One region of the Paenibacillus oryziterrae genome, then DNA from elsewhere that is predicted to be linked to it. Evidence: predicted binding sites of a transcription regulator. Region 1 holds the regulator's gene; each other region holds the start of a gene.

Region 1 (5,054 bases):
AAAAAAAGGCAATGCACACCGTAAAGGGAGTGGTCCGGATGGTCAAGATTTTCAACGAACATAATGTAACCTTTAAGCAGAGGCAATCTCCGGTACCGGAATTCGCCTGGCATACCAGTGAGCGACTGGCTGAGGTGGTGAACTCCAAGCATTTGATCTTTGATATCAGATCTCTTGATCCGGATAAGTATTCGTATCCGTATCATTTTCACAGAAACGCTGAAGAGATATTCGTGATAATGGACGGGGCAGCTATATTAAGAACGCCGGATGGTTTCAATGAGGTATCTGCCGGGGATATTATTTTTTTTGAGACAGGACCGGAGGGAGCGCATCAGCTCTACAATCATACCGATCGACCTTGCAGGTATCTGGATCTTCGCACGAACAATGGAATTGATGTTGCGGAATATCCAGATTCGGGCAAAATCAATATCCTGCCGTATCAAGAAATTTACCAAAGCGTGGACCAGGCGGATTATTACGAAGGCGAGCAAGCCACAAGAGAGATTTGGAAACAATGGCAAAACGAGATGAACACAGAGGGTTGAATATAGGCTTGGGATAAAAAGTTGAGTGCGGATTTCAAAAGACTATGTTTAGGGAGATGGTATACATGAATGTACAACAACCGGGTTTTTATTATGACGGAGGAATAATCGGGCTCTTCTTTTTTCTGATATGGCTGGCAGCATTGGGGCTTGGCATTTATGCATTTGTGCTCTTCGTCAAGCTGGCCCGTAGGGGGATTACTGCTCTGGATTTATATATCTATGATAAAAAGCGTTCACATCATGAGCCATATGCACCTAAGGATCAGAATTAATCGGAGAAGGAAGTGAATGCGTGAAACACTCGATTAATTTTGTGCATATTCTCGCATTTGTGGTGATTCTTTATGTGGTGACAAGCATTGTTGCAGGAATCATTGGGATGAATTTTAATAATTAGTTATTGAGTTGAGACGTCAGGCTGTATGCTTGGCGTTTTATATTTTTCTTAGGGAGAGACAATCGCCCGGATTGATGAATGCAGCTGAAGTAACTCTTCAAAAGCGCGGCAATATCTTATATCTGTTTTGCTGATAGGTACCGTTCCGGGGAGGAACGAGATCTGGAAGCTGGGCAGGTCTGCACGGCTGATATAAATTTTAAGAACAAGTTCATGAATCGTTTCTGCGTTGTCTGCCGCTTCGTATAATGCATTGTTTCCGGAGATTACCGCTCTATCCGTCATTGAGCTGACACTGATTCGGTTGATCCGGCTGGTTCTGGATACTTTGGTCAGCGTTAAGGCGTTCTCAAGGATCTCGCAGCCTGCGATATCTTCATAACTCAATAACACAGCAGCGGTTTGTCCGGCGGAACTTGAGGTAAAGCTGCCTATGGATAAGGTTCGTGCTGTATCATCCAGTGCTATGATATGGGTATGGTTTGGAGTCATAAAATGTTTTGAGAATTTCTTCTGGACTGCGGTAACGGCTACAATTAGCTTATCAGGATCACTTCTGGGGAACATGCGTTTGAGTTTAAGGACGGCAGCCAGCAGTAGAAGGGATACACCAATGAATGTGAACAGGTACATCAAGACAATCAGCATGTACGTTCATCTCCCGGATCAGAATATGAAGCATGAGCTCTCTATTAAATAGATATGCCTAGCAAGTGAAAGAATGCGCGGTTTCTTAGCAAAGAAAAACTCTCCTTAGATAAGGAGAGTTTAGGGAATTAGATCAGTGCAATAGCCAGCAGAGTGAACAAACTTAAGGTTAAAATCGGATTGGCATAATACCCAGGGTAAAATCCGGGATAAAAGGCCGAGGTTTTGACGTTGCCTTTGGAACCAGTCCGCAGATACACATTGTTCTGGTCAACATCTACAATGACACCTTCGTATTGGCGTCCGTCGACGGTCATGATACGTACTTTTTTGTTTTTACATCTCAAGCAATTGTAATATGCTTCCATAGATAGTTGTCGCCTCCTTTTCCTAATTAATTTATGGAGAAAGAGAACGATGGTAACGGCGGAGTTACCGGGGTCAATAGATTAAGCTGCACTTAAAGTCTTAGGCGATTCTATTGGCGAATGGTTACCCTTGTGCCGACATTCACCAGGGAAGCTAGTGTCAGCACATCGGCATTATACATACGAATGCATCCATGAGACACCTTTTTGCCGATCGAAGCTGGATTGTTGGTTCCATGAATGCCGTAATGCGGTTTAGAAAGACCCATCCAGAAAGCCCCGTACGGCCCTCCTGGATGGGCTTGTTTGTTGATAATAGTATATTCGCCTTCAGGTGATTGGTTTAACATGGTGCCTATTCCTACAGGGAACCCTCTTTTGACGATATCGTTATCCAGGAGATAAAGCATAAATTGGGATAAATCCACAATAATCCGAACATTGGGCATAGTCATCAGCACTCCTTTGCTAGCAGGATATGTGATGAAAGCTCTGGATGTTAAAAAAACAGCCGCTCCCCAAATGATGGGAAGACGGCTGTTTCAGTATCTTGAAATGATGAGTACAAATAATTCTTAATGAATGTCCCGAAACAATCCAACGACTTTACCGAGAATAGTTACACGGTTCAGACGAAGAGGCTCGTACACCGGATTCTCCGGCTGAAGGCGAATATGATCGCGTTCCTTGTAGAATGTCTTGACGGTTGCTTCATCTTCATCAGTCATAGCCACAACTATGTCGCCATTGTTAGCAGTCTGTTGCTGCCGGACGATTACGTAATCCCCATTCATAATTCCTGCTTCTACCATACTGTCACCGAGGACAGAAAGCATAAATACTTTGTTGTCACCTACATAATGAGAAGGAAGAGGGAAATAATCTTCAATATTCTCTGTAGCCATTATCGGAACACCGGCGGTTACCTTACCTACGACAGGAACACGTGTGACACTCTGTGCGAACTGGTGTACGTTGTCGGAATCATCCTGACCCAGAAGCTCAATTGCGCGAGGTTTCGTCGGGTCACGGCGGATCAATCCCTTCTTCTCAAGACGGTCGAGATGGCCATGAACAGTAGAGCTGGAGGCTAGTCCCACAGCTTCACCGATCTCCCGTACGGAAGGCGGGTAACCCTTGCTGCGGACCTCGTTACGTATAAATTCCAGGATCGCCAGCTGGCGACTCGAAATCTTTGACATCGGAATCAACCCCATATAGTAATGTTTGGGAAAATTATAACATAGAACTTCCGTTCGCACAAACATAAGTTCTAAATTTGCCTACTAAGAAATAAATAGGGAACAATTGTTCGAGAAAAGTATTGATTCAAACATGTGTTCGTGTTATATTGATTTTGGAAGTAAGAACAAGTGTTTGGAGGGCGATGAATCATGTTGAAATACAGTACTTACCGCAGCATTTATGAAGAGGCTCCGGAGGTTTCTAGTGGACATCGGTCCGCTTCAGGCAACGGAATAAGCTTCAGAAAGACAAATGTGAATTCCACGGGAGTAACTCAGCTGTTCCTTCAAGGTAATCTGATTAAGCTCCTAATGATTATAATGCTGGTGATTTCCGGATTTACTGTTGTTGGGAACGTTTTTGCTGGTTCGGTATCTATCGGCAGTCGTGAAGATAAACGCATTGTAGTTGAACCTGGAGATACGTTATGGAGTATTGCACTTAAGAACAAACCATCCGACATGAGAACAGCTGTATATATTGAAGGAATTAAAACGCACAGCGGGCTGGATACCAGTGACATTCAAGCCGGTGATATCTTATCTCTTCCTATATATTAAGAAGGATTTTCTATACTAGAGAGCTTGCAGGGGGAAGACCTTGACAAGCTCTTTTTCTCATGGCAAAGTTAGTATGAATTTATAAGGAGGGAAGAGCAGTGGATATTGATGAATTGGTCGCGCGGATTAACGAATTGGCACGCAAACATAAGACCGCGGGCCTGAATACTGAGGAATTGGCGGAACGTGCCAAGCTCCGGGAAATTTATCTGGGGAACATCCGCAGAAATTTCCGTGAACAACTGAACAACATTGAGATTGTTGATAATGACGGGCGTGAACAAGGCGACAAGGGATTGAAGCATTAATTCCTGTTACCTTTTCATAGATATTTAAGTATGACTAGGGGGAAATGACATGGCCCGTTCTTGGGAAAGAATGGTTCAACGCAACACGAAGCAAGCGAACAAGTTAAGAAAGAAGACGGGTAAGGATTCGATTCACGCCTATTCCACTGCCTCCAAGAACAGTGATGTTTACAAAGGACGTAACATTGTTCTCCCTGTAGTATTGCTCGGGCTTGGAGTTATGTACTGGTTAGTCGGAAGCATCGATGAAACAAGAGGCAATGGTTCCCTGATGAATTGGCTTGGAATCGTTCTTTATTTTGTTCTCGCAGCGCTTATTTTTTTCCGGCGTCCATACCTGAAGGTGGACCGTGCAAGACTCTCCACTTTTAAGTTTAACCGTGAGCGCTTTCTGGCTCCTGCGGATATCGAGAAAATCATTCTCTCCCGCCGCTCTGTGGTTATCAAGCACAAGAACAAACGGGCGAAGTGGGTGTTCTCCAAATTGATCAATCGTTATGCTACTGAGGCGATGGGCGTGCGCCTGGAGGAGTTCGCCAAGGTTAATCATATCACCTTAGAACACGAATAAAGAGACCGTAACTTGAGGGAGGGGAGAAATTTCAATGCCGATTAAAGCTGTACTGTTTGATCTGGACGATACGCTGCTGTGGGATGATCGCAGCATCGAGGAAGCATTTGAATTTACTTGCAAGTCGGCGGGGGAATCTATTGATCCCCAGGAGCTGGAAGCAGCGGTCCGCAAGGAAGCCCGCGGCCTTTATGAATCCTATGAGACTTTTCCTTTTACTCAAATGATCGGGATTAATCCCTTTGAAGCACTCTGGGGCAACTTTACTGCCGGAGAACAGGAAGAATTTCGCCAAATGGAGCAGTTGGCACCGGTGTACCGCAAAGAATCATGGCGACTCGGCCTAGCCTCACTTGGCGTACATGACGAAGAACTTGCAGAGACACTCGCTGCTAGGTTTGCG
Region 2 (5,054 bases), on a different contig from region 1:
TGAGCGATGTATTTAGCGGTAACATGCGGCTAGCGAGGAGAATTATACCCTCGACTCAGGAGTATTACGACAGAAAAAAGAGTGAAGGAAAGCCTCATAAAATAGCTGTGATCGCTTGCGCCAACAAGTTACTCCATCACGTATACGCTATGCTTAAGAAAGGGCAACCCTACACTTTTTAGTTTTAAATGGGAAGGAGTGAAAATCAAAAGTATTGAGGTTTGTAAATGCCCCCCCCTGTTATGAGTGGCGGGGCAATTTATATGTATCGATATAACGCTATTATTCGAATAGACTTAAAAGATAGAAAAAAAGAACCACTACAATAACAAGAACTATTAAGATAATAACACCGCATCCTCTGAACCCCAAACCGCTTGTTAACATGTGTTCTGCCTTATCTTGCCCGTGTTTATCTCCTGTCCCCTTAGATATAAAGTAAACAGCTATCCACCCTACAATTAATATAATAAATATAGCCACGACAATCCTCCAAAAGTTTTATTGTTATTATATCTAGCAATAGCAATAATCTATTTGGGAGTATCAAAATTCATAGTAAGAAGTGGAATCATATCTACAGCAATCCGAAAATATGGGTAAAAACCCTGCTAATTAACTGCTTACAAGTGCCACATGATGGTTAGAGAGGTCGGTGCATAACCGATTGGTCGGGGGGTACGTCTATCTGTAATTAACGATTGCAGGATGTTTCTCTAAAAAAATTTGAATGGACTGTATTAACTTCAAATAGTATCCTTCAGAATCCGGGCTTGTCTCCAAGTCTTCGATGTCATCTAAAAAACATCCCGGCGTTTGCTTTTACAAGAAATAAGTATTTATCTCTTTTTAGCTCTTTTAGATATTTTTCAAGTTTAGTATCCTTGGGGGCAGATATATAAGGAAGATCAGTTGCGATTTTTTCGATTTTTTTAGCTGTAGCCAAGCCTTCATTTAGATCGGCAGACCGCTCCATCTCAAGCATTGCAGTCCGAAGCTCATCGATTGAGCTCCTTACGGCCGCAAGAGCAGTGATTTCACTTTTAGTTGTTGTTAACTTCTGGCGTACCTGAGGATCTTCCACTAGTTGGAGTGACTTTTCATAAACGGCTTCTGCACTTTTCAAATCGCCATTGTTGTAATGCTGATCGGCCTGGATTTTTAATTCGGACGCCTGTGTCTCTTTGGAAGGACTGCAAGCACTCAGTAAATTTACAACGAACAGAAAGATAAAGAATTTTTTCATAATAGACTCCATCTTGATTCCTCATCGGTTGAGGGTTTTGCTATGAAGGTTATAAACGTTAAAAAAATACCGCAGAAGCCATTTCACAAACTTTTGCGGTACTCTCGAATATCAACGATTAAGTTAAGTATTGAATAATCCCCAGGACTACCATAATTCCGAATAAAACAAACGTCGCGTAGTTGCTGATTTCGATAAAGAGCAGCGTTTTACGCGGAAGCTTCTGGCGAACTTCGGGTCTTCTTATATGGCGATGTCTTTTAATTGAAACGTATAGCAAAAACACTAGAAATACAATAATGACTACGGTTTGCATTCTGTTCCCCCATCAATTTTTAATTTGATTCTACTAAATGAGCGGAATGAACACAATGTTATTATTCATGCTTCAGCGCACGGGGTGCTTCTCGTTCTGAGACTCCATGACAGCCAGTAGCTGCCCTTGGAAGATACGCCGCTGAATTTGGTCGACCCGCTGCACTGCGAGCTCAGTAGGTACCCGAAATTCGCTGGAGAGGAAGGCTGCTGCTTCGCCTCGAAGCTCCGGCAGGTTTCTTGATGATATCATGGAGTAAGGCATGGTCGCATAGAGGATGAACCGGTCGGCTTCATCTTCTTCGGCTTGGCTGTATTGTGCCGGCATCAGATGATTTGGACCTGCGTGCCGCAGCAAGTGGCAAAGCTCATGCAGAAACTCCAGACGCTGCATTTCAGGTGGAAGCCGCTTGTCCAGAAACATGCTGTACCTGCCAGCCGAAGCCTCGATTCCTTTGGTTCCTGTATCCAAATAATGAAGCTCGATATTCATGGCATCCGCTAGATAACCAATGGATATTTGAGACGGTTCAGCAACACCAATTCTAGAAAAAAGGTCTTCGGTCCATTTCTCCAAGGTCGTCATTTGATAATATGATTTCATCCAATCACCTCATTATCCCGAACAAATGTTCTTGTTATATAAGGATAATGCAATTCAAGTCGAATATCAAGTGTTGCTTCTATTCTTTGCCATTCTGCCCATACGGCATAGACTATCGTCACATATTCTGTGCTGTAGTCATTACTAAAGGGGAGGTTTATTATTATGGTGAATGAAAGCTACGGTGGAAATATGGGTCCTGCCAACATGGGTCCTGCTTATATGGGTCCGAATATGGGTCCTGCTAATGTGGGTCCAGCTTATATGGCTCCCAATATGGGCCCTACTAACGTGGGTCCTGCCCATGATTGTCCAGTAGCACCGGTGGTTAATCCTTGGGCAACTTCCACAAATGCGATTCTGGTACTCTTCATCCTGCTGGTCATTATCTTAAAAGCCTGTATATTCTAAAAAAAGCGTAAAGCGGCTCCTGCCGGGCACTAACCGGACAGGAGCCGCTTATATGTATGGACTCATTTGAACAAAAACTCTACGCGTGTGCCGTCCGGAAGGTCCTCCAGCTGATTGCCGATCCAGCTTCCTGCCCCCCGGTTGTCACTTGGACGCACGTATGCGATATCTGCTCCTTCGCCGCCCTCCTGACACATCGCCATAGGCCACTCATCGCGGTCATAGCCTTTTTTGGTAGGGATACCCTTTAGGGATAGGCTGCGGTTCTCCTCCGCACCGTCGCGGTCGATCGTACATATTGCTGCTTCTCCATTATTGATGGCATCCTGGATATGTTCTGCTGTCTTTGGATAACGGTCCTGCGGGAAGACAAGCTGTACAACCTCTGAATCGGCAGGGGATAGATCATTTGAGACCGGAGTATCATCTTTGAACCAATACGTGAATGCGGCGAGCAGCAGAAGGATAATGAGGCTTCCTAGTAATTTACGTGCTTTCAATGTATGCTTCCTCCTTAATATGCTAGAATCAGTATAGCTTATATAGAGCGGCTCTGCATGGGCTGTTGCTGAATTTGCTCTCCTGAAAAGATACATCAAAGTTAAGACACAAATGAGATAGTCTACATAAAAGTAAAGGTGGCTGTAAGGATGTCTGAACAGGAAACGCCTTATATTCACAGGATGATTTCACAAGGGAACAAATTGTTGCCTGGCTTGCCAAAATTGGAGTGCCCAGCGAAGAACGTGCGGATTTCATGATTATTACTAAAGAAACGGGTGAGTTTGCCGGAGAGGTTGTACTTAACGACGTAGACCTTATAAATCGCAGCGCCAATACCCGTATTGCGCTAGACGGGGCTCGTTTTACAGGTAAAGGCTATGGTTCGGAGGCAATGCTACATATGCTCAGGTACGGTTTTAATACCATGCACCTGCACCGGATTCACCTGGGGGTCTGTGCTTTTAATCCGCGGGCTATTCATGTATATAAGAAATTGGGCTTCCGTCAGGAGGGAATCGAGCGGGATGCCCTGTATCAGGATGGGGAATTCCACGACATGATTACGATGTCCATGCTGGAAGATGAATTTCGTGCGTTGTACGAGAGCGTGTAGAACCTATAAAGCGTGTAGTGAATGCGATCCGGATAGAAAAAAACCAGTCGGTCCAATAAGCCCCGGCTGGTTTTTGCACTGGAATAAACCATTTATGTATGACTCTAGATCTGTTCGCGATAACTGAGTTTATTGGCTGTTTTCTCGTCTCGGATTGCTGTTCGAAGCACATCTTTAACGGTTTGGGGATCACGGATCTTGCGGAAGTTCAGCTGTGGTGATGAAGTGTCTTCGGAAAAAACAGTCAATGTTCCGATCCGGAGAATCCGGTCCATAACGCTCTGCTGTACTGCCAGATCACGGACCCGCAGAAGCTCCACCTCTTCGAATTTCTTGGCAATAAGACCTGTCTTTACTCTGATTCTCTGGCTGGTTATTGTGTAGGTAGTCGTATTCAGGCCAATAATTCCTTTAAGCCGGTCAGATATTCCTGCAGGCTTGCCTTCCCATAAGACCACTTCATGGCTGGGAGATTCATGGACAGCAGACAGATGTGACGCTTGAGGAGCAGCATGATCGGTCGGTGCTCCGCACTCTCCGCAGAATTTAGCATCCTGCTCGTACTTAGCGCCGCAGCTTGTGCAATAAGACATGAGGCATCTTCCTTTCCAGTAACAGATGAATTCATTATAATATAACAGGCACAGGCAGTCATTACCTGAACTCTCAAAAAATTTACAATTATTTCATTTGCACTTTACAATAATCGACATTATGCTTTAGTAGGAGGGATAGAGATGAAAAAGTTGTTAATGGCAGGCCTGATTCTGACAGTGGCCCTGCTTGGCGCGTGCAGTAATAATGAACCGAAACTAGAAACAAAAGAAGATATCAAGGCGTATGTGCAGGATTTCTATAATCAATTCTCTGATATTGAGCAGGAAAGTGATTCTTCCAAGGAAGATTTCGATGCAGCAATGACTTCCTTCTCGTCCGGTGATGTTTCAGACAAAGAGTTCTCGAAGGCTGTTGATGCTTTTCAGGACACTGCAGATAAATTGGCGGACAAGGTTGAAGATGTGAAGATCTCTTCGAAGCTCCCTGACGATATTCAGAAGCTGTTGGAGGATTCCAAGGTTGCTTTTCTAAGTGCATACCAATTAAAGGAACAAGCATCCCAAAGCGCCGTTTCAGCAGAAGTGACAGCAGACCAGTTCAAAGCAATGACTGATAATGCTGATCTTGCCATGCTGTTCGGGATTTCCAAGCTGAATGAAGCCAGAGTTGCGACAGGGCTCATCGATGCCGATGCGGCAGTAGATATTAGTGAATTAACGAAACAATAATAAACGTGTTTAGGCAAAATAGACTTTAGGACAAAGGCTCCACATTGTGGGGCTATTTGTTTGTCATTTTTTCCT
Region 3 (5,054 bases), 110 kb from region 1:
GATCATTGCTTCAGAAGATGAATATAAGCTGAACGCAGTCATTGACATTTTGCAGACCAAGATGGTGAAACGGGGCATTACGCTGAAGAACCTTGATTTCGGTAAAATCGAACCTGCTTCTCTGGGAACTGTACGCCAGCGGCTGGGTCTGAAGCAAGGAATCGATCAGGAGAATGCCAAGAAAATCAATATCCTGATCCGTGATTCCAAACTTAAAGTGAAAAGCCAAATCCAGGGCGATACCATTAGGGTGACCGGTAAAAGCCGTGATGATCTTCAGCAAATTATCCAGCTTTTGCGCAAGGCTGATTTACCGCTGGATTTGCAGTTTAACAATCTAAAGTAAGGTTCTTGTGCCCCGCAGTGCTGGTTGCAGCACTAACTATTGCGGGGTGCTTTCTGTTATGAATAACTTGTCAGGGAGGAACTTCTGTGAACTTGCCCAACCGAATTACACTAGCACGTATTTGTCTCATTCCTATTATGATGTTTTTTCTACTGGGGAATTTCAGCTTTTATCCGGAACCTATTCATTGGGGTTCGTTCCAGTTATCCGTTAACCATCTCGCTGCCGCGGTTATCTTTCTGCTTGCCGCAAGCACCGATGGAATAGACGGATATATCGCGCGTAAGTATAACATGGTCACTAACCTTGGCAAATTGCTTGATCCGCTTGCTGACAAGCTGCTTGTATCGGCTGTGCTGATTTCTCTTGTACAAATGGGCAGATGCGAGTCATGGATCGCAGTGGTCATTATCAGTCGTGAGTTCGCCGTAACCGGGCTGCGCCAGGTCGCTCTGCTCGAAGGTAAAGTGGTTGCAGCCAGCCAATGGGGTAAGATCAAGACGGTTATCCAGATTGTAGCCATATCGCTGCTGTTGCTGAACAATTTCCCGTTCGAATTTATTGATATTCCTCTGGATGAGATTGCGATCTGGGCGGCTGCAATTGTGACACTCTACTCGGGTGTGGATTACTTTGTCAAGAATAAGGATTTGCTTCAGCTTAACAATGCCTAATCATGGCTAAATATTCTCTAAAATCGGAGGCGCAGCTATGAAAGCGGAAATTATTGCGGTCGGTACAGAGCTGCTGCTCGGCCAAATCGTTAACAGTAACGCCCAATTTTTATCGGTGGAGCTTGCTGCTATGGGAATCGATGTGTATTTCCAGACGGTGGTTGGTGATAACCGTATGCGCCTACAGCAGGCCATTGAAATCGCGAAGAGCCGTGCAGATCTCATTTTGTTTACAGGCGGGATAGGTCCGACCGAAGATGATCTGACGAAAGAAGGCCTTGCTGCAACACTGGGAAGAAACTTACATATGGATACACTGGCCATGGATCATGTCCAACGTTTTTTTGACGAACGCGGTATGTTCATGACCGAAAATAACCGCAAGCAGGCTCTTATTATTGATGGGACTACTCCTCTGCCGAATGAAACCGGACTGGCTGTGGGTCTTGCGCTTGCGCATGAGGATAAATATTATATCGTGCTTCCCGGACCTCCGCGGGAAATGAAGCCGATGTTTATAGACAAAGCGAAGCCTTGGCTTTTGCAGCATGCACTGACAGGTGAAATGCCCCTGTACTCCAAAATGCTTAAATTCGCCGGAATTGGCGAATCGCTATTGGAGGATAAGCTGATCGATCTTATCCGTAATCAGACAGACCCTACGATCGCGCCTTATGCCAAAGAAGGAGAAGTCACCGTACGGATCTCCACCAAGGCTGCTACGGAGCATGAAGCCATGGAAAGGCTCAGCATTCTGGAAGAAGAAATTCGGAGCATTCTTCCTGAGCATATGTATGCCAGCGTGGATGTTCCTCTGGAGAAGCTGATTGTTGACTGGATGACTGACGCCGGATTGACGCTGAGCTGCGCGGAGAGCTGTACCGGAGGGCTCCTGATGGAGACGATAACGAGTATCCCGGGCAGCTCGAGTATGTTCCACGGTGGAGTTGTCTGTTACTCCAATGAGATGAAAAAGAAGCTACTTCATGTGCCATCAGCCATGCTGGAAGGAAATGACGCTCCGGGAGCTGTTAGCCGCGAGGTGGCAGAGGTACTTGCGGAACAGGTCCGGATGATGGCTGACGCAGATTTCGGATTATCGGTTACCGGGGTAGCTGGTCCAGGCTATTCCGAACGCAAACCGGCGGGACTTGTCTTTATCGGGATCGCCGAACGGGGCCAGCCGACGGAGGTGTTCGAGCTTCATTTACAGGGAACGCGTGAGAACATCCGGCTGCGCTCTGTCAAAGCATTGCTGTATCGCCTCTGGCGTAGACTGGAGCAGCGTCGGATGAATTCGCTGTCTAACGGTTAAGATTTGCAATGAATTGCTAAAGTGAATATAATAGTTTTATGCGGAAGAACCGTGGCATTGAGATTTCATTGCCGCGGTTCTTCTTTTTTTAATGGGAACGTATGATCTGAATATTTAGTTGTATCTGTGGGGAGAGGAGGTTTACAATAAAAGGGATAGCAGAAGTGTATGGCAAAAAAAACGAATGTATGTTCGAAAAAAAGCTTGGCAAGACCTCCAAAACACGGTATTATAATAAATATAAACAGTGAAGGAAGTGATCTGATTGTCAGATCGTCGTGCAGCGCTGGAGATGGCGCTTCGTCAAATAGAGAAACAATATGGTAAAGGCTCAATCATGAAGCTGGGAGAATCCTCTCATATGCAGGTGGAAGTTGTACCGAGCGGAGCTTTGGCATTGGATATAGCGCTAGGTATAGGCGGGTTCCCTAAGGGACGGATTATTGAAGTATACGGACCGGAATCTTCCGGTAAAACAACGGTTGCTTTGCACGCTATCGCTGAGGTACAGAAAGCCGGAGGACAAGCTGCTTTTATCGATGCGGAGCATGCTCTGGATCCTAAATATGCTAAGGCTCTTGGTGTTAATATTGATGAACTCCTTCTTTCGCAGCCGGATACCGGTGAGCAGGCGCTTGAAATTGCCGAAGCTCTGGTCCGCAGCGGAGCGGTAGATATCATTGTTGTTGACTCTGTAGCAGCATTGGTTCCTAAAGCAGAGATTGAAGGTGACATGGGAGACTCTCACGTCGGCCTACAGGCCCGTCTGATGTCCCAGGCTCTTCGGAAGCTCTCAGGAGCGATTAATAAATCGAATACAATCGCAATTTTCATTAACCAACTTCGTGAGAAGATCGGTGTGATGTTCGGTAATCCGGAGACAACGCCGGGTGGACGCGCGCTGAAATTCTATTCTTCTGTACGGCTGGATGTTCGCCGTGTTGAAAGTATCAAGATGGGTAATGATGTGGTTGGTAACCGCACCAAGATTAAAGTAGTGAAGAATAAAGTGGCTCCTCCGTTCAAACAAGCGGATGTAGATATTATGTACGGTGAAGGAATTTCCAAAGAAGGCAGTCTTGTTGATATCGGTACAGAAATGGATATCGTGAACAAGAGCGGAGCTTGGTACTCTTACGAAGGTGAGCGTTTGGGTCAAGGACGCGAGAATGCGAAGCAGTTCCTGAAAGAGCATCCGGAAATTTCGTTAGTGATCGAGAATAAGATCCGTGAAGCAAGCAATCTAAGCACTCTGGTGGCTGCGCCAAGCGCATCGGAGCTTGAAGCTGAGAAAGCGGAAGAAGAAGCACTTTTAGAAATCGAATAATTACAAATGTCTGGACGCCCTGTGCATGATCATGTCAGGGCGTCTTTCATTCAATATAGAGCTTTTAATATGGTAAGGCTTGCAGCGAGGTGATGCACTGAGATGGTTATACAACTGGATTCAGAATTTGGAGAAGATAAGCAGGAAGAAGACATTCTTGCCGGATTTCCTGAACATGAGCCGCTGGAGATCACCAGAGTAGAGCGGCAGAAGAAACGGGATCACAGATACACTATTCATTTCGGTCCGCATATAATGACCGTTCATGAAGATGTAATGATTAAATATATGATGACCACAGGAAGCCGATTTATGAAGTCTGATCTGGAGTCCATTGTGCTTGCGGACGAACGCCAGCGGGCATATGTCGAAGGGCTGCGGTATCTGGGACTTAAACCCAGAACGGTACTGGAAATGAAACGCCGTTTACGGCAGAAGGAAATCGGGGAGACTATTATAGAAGAAACCCTTCAGCGGCTGCAGCAGGAGAAGTATATCGACGATCCGGCCTATGCGATGCAGTGGGCGGAGCAGAGAATTACCAATCAACGCAAGGGGAAGATGTGGATCCGCCAGGAGCTGCGTGAGAAGGGGATCGACAAATCATTAATCACTGAAGCGCTTGAACAGATCAGTCCTGATCAGGAGAAAGAGAGTGCACTGCATCTGGCCCGCAAGAAATGGCAACTGATCCGGGGCGAGGTTCCGGACAAAAGAAGAAAGACAGGTGCCTATCTGATGCGGCGCGGATATTCAGGTGAAATGGTGCGTCAGGTACTGCAAATTTTGCTTCAGGAGGAGAATTTTCAAGGGTGATGAGGAAGAATTGTACGACCCGGATTGATTCTCTTGACTTTAGGCTTCATATCGACTCTCTTGACAATGTCTTTTTATAAATAATAAAATATAACATGAATCGGCATGAGTCTAAATTCTTTTTACTTCCCAAAAAGAGTTTGACACCGACTCGAGTATTATCTCATATGAAAAGTAATCGCCGTAAAGGCGGAAGTGTGCATGTGCAGCATGTGCAGACCATTCGGTGAAATTACCGGTTTTGTGTTTGGTGAGAAGCGGTAGTTTTACAACTGCACAACCCCAGGGATATCCTGGAGAACTTAATCAACGAGGAGGTGAACAGATGCATATTGCGATCTGGATCATCATCGTTCTCGTTGTGGCTGCATTATTCTTTTGGTTCGGGTATTTTATTCGGAAGTCCCTTGCAGAAGCTAAAATTTCCAGCGCGGAGCAAGAAGCCTTAGTAATCGTGGAGAACGCGAAGAAAGAGGCGGAAGCGCAGAAGAAGGAAACGGTATTGGAGGCTAAGGACGAAGTCCATAGAATCCGTAGCGAAGCTGACAAAGAAACGCGTGAACGTCGTAATGAAAT

What was found. The regulator LexA, encoded in region 1, represses DNA repair genes until DNA is damaged. The targets are predictions, from matches to a motif close to CGAACATATGTTCG.
Region 2: the regulator LexA is predicted to act here: its motif matches at 2,184-2,197, upstream of ACAN55_RS10210 (ImmA/IrrE family metallo-endopeptidase).
Region 3: the regulator LexA is predicted to act here: its motif matches at 2,517-2,530, upstream of recA (recombinase RecA).

Annotation. Positions count from the first base shown of each region.
Region 1 covers NZ_JBGJZO010000001.1:203,605-208,658, forward strand. The annotation lists gene ACAN55_RS00995 (cupin domain-containing protein) at 39-551, shown strand; gene ACAN55_RS01000 (hypothetical protein) at 617-826, shown strand; gene ACAN55_RS01005 (hypothetical protein) at 1,000-1,599, opposite strand; gene ACAN55_RS01010 (LSm family protein) at 1,728-1,967, opposite strand; gene ACAN55_RS01015 (L,D-transpeptidase) at 2,078-2,416, opposite strand; gene lexA (transcriptional repressor LexA) at 2,543-3,169, opposite strand; gene ACAN55_RS01025 (LysM peptidoglycan-binding domain-containing protein) at 3,362-3,772, shown strand; gene ACAN55_RS01030 (DUF896 domain-containing protein) at 3,871-4,080, shown strand; gene ACAN55_RS01035 (hypothetical protein) at 4,130-4,651, shown strand; gene ACAN55_RS01040 (HAD family hydrolase) at 4,686-5,054, shown strand, end outside.
Region 2 covers NZ_JBGJZO010000007.1:71,464-76,517, forward strand. The annotation lists partial or broken gene ACAN55_RS10190 (transposase) at 1-182, shown strand, start outside; gene ACAN55_RS10195 (hypothetical protein) at 283-483, opposite strand; gene ACAN55_RS10200 (hypothetical protein) at 794-1,258, opposite strand; gene ACAN55_RS10205 (hypothetical protein) at 1,365-1,562, opposite strand; gene ACAN55_RS10210 (ImmA/IrrE family metallo-endopeptidase) at 1,635-2,165, opposite strand; gene ACAN55_RS10215 (hypothetical protein) at 2,331-2,576, shown strand; gene ACAN55_RS10220 (NucA/NucB deoxyribonuclease domain-containing protein) at 2,639-3,076, opposite strand; partial or broken gene ACAN55_RS10225 (GNAT family N-acetyltransferase) at 3,271-3,693, shown strand; gene ACAN55_RS10230 (PH domain-containing protein) at 3,798-4,286, opposite strand; gene ACAN55_RS10235 (hypothetical protein) at 4,431-4,979, shown strand.
Region 3 covers NZ_JBGJZO010000001.1:92,094-97,147, forward strand. The annotation lists gene ACAN55_RS00465 (YajQ family cyclic di-GMP-binding protein) at 1-346, shown strand, start outside; gene pgsA (CDP-diacylglycerol--glycerol-3-phosphate 3-phosphatidyltransferase) at 433-1,020, shown strand; gene ACAN55_RS00475 (competence/damage-inducible protein A) at 1,058-2,335, shown strand; gene recA (recombinase RecA) at 2,601-3,662, shown strand; gene ACAN55_RS00485 (regulatory protein RecX) at 3,771-4,478, shown strand; gene rny (ribonuclease Y) at 4,804-5,054, shown strand, end outside.